Regions from separate parts of the Colwellia sp. BRX8-5 genome, predicted to be linked through region 1. Evidence: predicted binding sites of a transcription regulator. Region 1 holds the regulator's gene; the other holds the start of a gene.
What was found. Region 1 encodes LexA, which represses DNA repair genes until DNA is damaged. Its sites were predicted from a motif close to TACTGTATNNNNATACAGTA; they were not measured.

Region 1 (3,220 bases):
ATATCTTGATCAAAATATTTGTAATGCCATTTCCACTGAGAGGCGGTAACTTGAATGGTAACGTCAGAATCGTCGTTATTTTCCATTTCAATCAGTGTTTTTGTTGCTGGTACAGCCATAGCGATAAGAATGACAATGGGAATTGCTGTCCAGAGGATTTCTACTTTTGTACTTTCATGAAAATCTGCTGATTTAGCCCCTTTGGATTTTCGATGGAAAACCATTGACCAAAACATAGCACCAAAAACGACCACACCAATTGCTACACATATATACATTGCGAGCATATGTAGATCGTAAACATCTCTACTTACTTCTGTTACACCCTTGGTCAGATTTAATTGCATATCTGCCCAAGCTGAACTGGAAAGAACACTCCCCAACAACAGCCAACCTAGGTTACGTCTTTTCACACGACATCTCCTTCACCCTATAAAAGTTTAAAACTTGATACCTAGGACAAAACACATCCTTTAGTACGGATTTTTATTATTTTCTTAGCGATTTTGTTATCAACCAGTTAGCGTCGACAACATCGCCTTATATTTATATTTGTACACATTCCAAACTAGAATTACTTAAAAGTTGATCTGGGTCAATTTAAAAATCGAGCTATTTTAAAATAAAAACCAATAAAAACAATAGAGTATCAACTCTAATACAGGCAAAGGCCTAATAACAAAGGGCTGTAGCCGTAGTATTAAAAATAAACAGCTGAGTATAAATACGCGTATTGTAAAAATTGATCTTGGTTGTTTTTTAATCAGAGAAAGATAAAGTTGTTTGAATGGGCTTTAGAATGAAAATTATTCTTAGTAAAGAGAAAGGTTTGCATGAAAAGAATACGAAAGGTTAGAAAAGCAAACTTTAGCCTATTTTATACACTAAAGTTTGCGGAGCAGTTTTACATATTTAATACTATATTTGTTAGATAAATTGGCTTAGTTACCACCAAGTTTATTGGATAGGTTAACTTAATTACATCCAGTCTGCCGAGCGAATAACGCCAACAGCCAACCCTTCAATATTAAACTCTTGATCAGACAAATCGACTTTTATAGGAGAGAAGTCATCATTTTCAGCATGTAAGTAAACGATGTTACCTTCTCGTTTATAACGTTTAACCGTAACATTTTCTTCGACACGAGCAACAATTACTTGGCCATTCTGTACATCGGTCGTTTGATGAACCGCTAACAAGTCACCATCAAGTATGCCGATATTTTTCATGCTTTCGCCATTAACTCTCAATAAGTAATCAGCAGCTGGGTGGAACAAATTACCATCAACTTTGTAATGATCTTCAACATGCTCTGCAGCTAAAATAGGTTCACCTGCAGCCACTCTGCCGATTAAAGGTAAACCGGCTTCTTCCATTAACTTCTCAGTCAAACGAATGCCGCGAGAAGTACCTGGCAACATTTCTATATAGCCTTTTTTAGCCAAAGCTTTTAAATGTTCCTCTGCTGCATTTGCTGATTTAAAGCCAAAAAACTTGGCTATTTCAGCACGCGTTGGTGGCATGCCCGTATCGCTTATTTTGTCTTTGATCAGATCAAAAACTTGTTGTTGTCGGTTCGTTAGAGGGCGTAATTCGCTGATTTCATTTAGCATAGGGAGCCTGTAAATTTACACAGTTGTTACTGTGAGTATATACAGGTCGTTAGTAAAGGCAAGTTTTCTAGTCGAATTATTTTTGAAAACTCCCTGATTTTAAATAATGGATAACTTGTTCGATAACTTTTTCGTTTTTCATCATAAATGGATGGGTCGTTTCCATTTCAATGTGATCATTCATACCATCAAGTTTGGTACTAGCAACCGAAACTTTACCATCATCTTTATCAGGAATAAGTGTTGATAATATCCAATTAATACTTTGATTACCGGCAATAACACCCAAATCAAAATTAGCATTGCCAAGGTTACTAGGGACACTGAATTCGCCGGTACCTAATTGCATACCCGCATCACCATTGATGAAACTAAAACCAGGTGTATTTTTTAGTTTATCAACAACTTCACTGCCTTTGTTTGGTGGACCTAGCATCACGACTTTATGTAAATTAGGTATTTTATGCATACTTAAATATTGGCGAACTAATATACCGCCCATTGAATGGGTAACAAAGTTAACTTGGCGATTTTCACAAATTAATAGCGCTTTAGAAATCACTTTTTCAGCCAACTCTTCTATCGAATAATCTCTAGAAGGGTAGTTGATATTTATCACAAAATATCCTTCTGCTAACAATCGTTTTTCAATAGCTTTCATGGAGTTAGCCGAACGTGCAAGCCCATGCAGTAAAATTACACATTCACCATTAGCTAAAGAATCTGCTGGCTCTTCAAAAGAAGCTTGAATTTTATAGCCACGTTCAACCGAAGTATCTAAGCTTTCTTGTTCAATCATATTTTTTAAACGAGTTTCTGCATCAGTAATTTTTTTACTAAATTGTTCTTTAAGTAGCGCTAGGTCTGACTTAAGTGCTGCAATTTTTTCATTCATAGCTGCGCTCCATCATTTTTTTTTAGAATTCATTATTGATACTGTAGTCATGTTAAACAGCAGCTAAGCAATATATTTTTAGCTGCCACAAATATAAAATATAAAACAGTTTTCTCCAACAAAATTTGAAACCATTACCCTTGTAATGTCATTTTTTTCGATAAACTTCTCGCGTGGACCTTTAAATAGCCATAGAAAGCTATACGATATTAACATTTTATATTAGTTATCTGTTAGACATTGATAATCTTCAATCGATCTAACTTTACCAGTAACTACATACATTCAAGCAAAAAAATTTTAAGGACGTTTTACTTGTCTCGATTATAAATTTACAATTCAACATACCCCCCACGTAAAATGAGTTAAGTACCATTGAATGTTATTGGTTTAGGTTGCTCAAACTTTAGCGTCGCCGTTTATATTGGCAATAAACCGAGTATGCTTGAATATCAGCAATTATCTTGTCTATCGCCGCTAACCTTGGGCGAAATAGAGATGGTTAATCAAGCTTGTGGCAATGGTTGGCGGAAAGTTTTCAATGTTTATGCGAAGCTGCTTTACGCACTCGATAAAGAAAAATTCGCTTACTCAACACTTGCGCCAACTTGGCAAAAATATCGAGAGCGATTTTTGCTGCAGCAAGGCTCTCAAACGGCTTTATTATTTTCTCCGCCTCAGTTATCAACCACTAAGCAAACTCTGCATATT
Region 2 (3,220 bases), on a different contig from region 1:
CCAAGCCCCAGACTGGACACTAAAAACCCAAGCCGGTAAAAGCATTTCATTAGCAGACTATCAGGGCAAGCCGGTGATTTTACATTTTTGGGCAACATGGTGTCCCTATTGTAAAAAATTGCAGCCTAAATTAGTCGAGCTAACTGAAAAGTATAAAAATACCGGCATTGAGATTGTTGCTATTAGTTTTAGTGAAGATGAAGGAGCAAAACCACAAGACTCGATTACTCAACGAGGTTATCAATTTATTACCGGTGTTGAAGGTGAAAAAGTTGCTAAGTTATATGGCGTAAAAGGTACACCAACGACATTTTTTATCAATAGAAGTGGACAAGTTGTTTTCAAATCTACCAGCTCAAATATTAACGATCCAAAATTAGAATTGGCGGTTAAAGAAATCATTAAACCCGCATAAGCACAGTAATAAAAACTAAAATACCGGTACCGACATCATATCAAGTCAGTACCGGTTATAAACTAAAACAAAGCTGCTGTGTTTCTTTGTTATTATGCTCAGCAAAACCTAGCGTTAATCCTATTAAACGTATTCCCCTAGATTGACTACGCAACAGTGCTTTTAACAGTAATTGTTTAAAGGTGTTTTCATCACAGTGGCTGCTTTGCTGCTCAACTGTTGTTTGGGTAAAGTCATTAAACTTAAGTTTAATCCCTTGCTTACTAATAACCATATGTTGATGTTTTTCTAATCTCACTAAAAGCTTCTCATATAAAAGCTCAACGGCACTTTCACACTCTTTTTCACAAGACAAGTCTTGAGAAAAAGTGGTTTCTATCGCTAATGATTTTCTAACTCTGTCGGTTTCTAATTGGCGATGATCAATACCAAAACTTCGTTGATACAATGCAGGGGCAAACTTGCCGACAATAGGTGTTAATACGGCGACAGAACTTGCTCGTATATCTGCACATGACGAGAAGCCGTAGCCCAATAATTTTTGAGCTGTTTTTGGGCCAATACCCGGAATTTTTTTCAATGGTAAATTTTCAACGAAACCACTCACGTCTGCGGGCGTAACAACACATTGACCATTAGGTTTATTTTCATCACTGGCAATTTTAGCAATAAATTTATTAGGAGCAACACCTGCCGAGGCGGTTAGATTGAGTTCATTAAAAATATCACGACGTATTTGCTCCGCAATAAGCGTGGCACTGCCGTTAAACTCTTTGTTATGGGTAACATCAAGAAAGGCTTCATCAAGCGACAATGGTTCAATCAACTGAGTGTAACGTTGAAATATCGCCCTTATTTGTGCAGAAACTTCTTGGTAAACAGCCATTCTGCCTGAAACAATAACTAGCTCAGGGCAAAGTTGCATCGCCTTAATTGCTGGCATTGCCGAGCGAACACCAAATTTTCTTGCTTGGTAATTACACGTACACAAGACGCTTCGAGGCCCTGTACCGCCGACCGCAAGTGGCACATTACGTAAAGACTCATTGTCACGCATTTCAACAGCTGCATAGAAACAGTCCATATCTATATGTATTATTTTTCGGCTTTGAGTCATGTTTTAGTCATGTCTTAATTATAGTAATCATGTTTATCAAAAGTCCCTTATTTCGTTGTGAAAAAATAAAGCATATTTTCGCTATGGGCAACTCAACCTAAACTGTATACAAACACAGTATAAACTTTTAAGTTAATAGTTCAATACTGAAATAATAATTTGGCCACTGTTAATTTCATGCTAAATACGTTAATTTGTCGCTTTATTTTTTATCAATGACTAGCTGATATTACTTTTATGATTACGCGCCTTTTACAAACAACTTTTGCCCTATTACTACTTTTATCACCTGCACTAGTGAATGCTCACACCAATGAAGCTAATCAAGCAGAGCTAAAATTACTTGTAGATAATAACTACCAACTTAGTATCGATATTGATGTTTTGCATGTCATTAAAAGTCATCAAAAATCATCAGTAGATGAGGCAGATTTAATTAATCATCTAAAAAACCTCTCTTTAATTGAAATAAAGCAATTACTCTCAAAAATATTGCAAATAATAAATCAACAAAGCGCTTTTATTATTGATAAAGAAAGTGTGCTTGTTACCCCTTTTTCAGGGCTAACGGTATTTGAATTAAAAGCAAGACTTCGCGCTGACTCACCGACTAAAACCATTAAGCTATTGTCGCAGGGTCAATTGCCACAAAAAAGTAACAACGCAGCCTTGATATTTTCGCCCATCTTAGGGGATGTCTTATTAACAGTCAGCCGTTCAGAGAAATCTTTAGTGCTATCCGGCCAGAACAGCCATCACTTTTCTATTGATGATATCAAGGGTGGTGTACGTAAACTTTCAACAACCGAAATTAAGCTGCTTAATATTGTTGAGTATATCTATCAGGGCTTTGTACATATTCTGCCGCAAGGGCTTGATCATATTCTCTTTGTGCTCGCGCTATTTTTATTAGCCACTAAGACATCAACACTGCTCTGGCAGGTAAGTGCCTTTACTCTTGCCCATACCATTACGCTAGCTTTGGGTATATTTGGTATTATCAACCTACCCAGCAGCATTGTAGAGCCGCTTATTGCCTTATCAATTGCTTACGTGGCTATTGAGAATATTTTTTATCACAAACTAACAAAGTGGCGCTTACCCATTATCTTTGCTTTTGGTTTACTGCACGGTTTAGGGTTTGCAGCAGTACTTGTTGAACTGGGCTTACCCAAGAGTGAGTATGTCAGTAGCTTAATTTCATTTAATATTGGCGTTGAGTTGGGTCAAATAACGGTCGTTGCCTTAGCTTTATTAGCGACGCGCTGGTTTGCTAAAAAACCTCAATATAGACAATACGTGGTGATACCGTTAAGTGCGCTTATCGCCGTTATCGCTATTTATTGGTTTATCGAAAGAACCTTTTAATACACAACACAGGTCATCTCGTCGTTTAACATCGAGTAGTCAAATGAACAACGGCCTTAAACCTACTTTACCGAGATTTAAGGCCGTTGCCGTATAAACTAAATGATAATGACTCTATTAATTACTCAGGTTCATAATCCAAGTTAGCTGACAGCCAACGCTCTGCTTGTGGCAATGTCATCCCTTTTCGAGTCGCATAATTAATCACTTGGTCTTTAGCGACTTTAGCGACCGCAAAGTATTTTGATTCTGGGTGAGCAAAGTACCAACCACTAACCGCGGCTCCAGGCCACATGGCAAAACTTGAGGTTAGTTCCATG

Region 2: a site for LexA is predicted at 1,633-1,652, ahead of dinB (DNA polymerase IV). Genes of this name have one in related genera too.

What each region holds. Positions count from the first base shown of each region.
Region 1 covers NZ_JACGVR010000002.1:142,726-145,945, forward strand. Annotated here, with positions in the region: gene coxB (cytochrome c oxidase subunit II) at 1-413, opposite strand, end outside; gene lexA (transcriptional repressor LexA) at 979-1,614, opposite strand; gene H4J62_RS02185 (alpha/beta fold hydrolase) at 1,691-2,509, opposite strand; gene H4J62_RS02190 (DUF6942 family protein) at 2,885-3,220, shown strand, end outside.
Region 2 covers NZ_JACGVR010000028.1:20,784-24,003, reverse strand. Annotated here, with positions in the region: gene H4J62_RS15560 (peroxiredoxin) at 1-415, shown strand, start outside; gene dinB (DNA polymerase IV) at 471-1,532, opposite strand; gene H4J62_RS15550 (HupE/UreJ family protein) at 1,770-2,900, shown strand; gene metH (methionine synthase) at 3,022-3,220, opposite strand, start outside.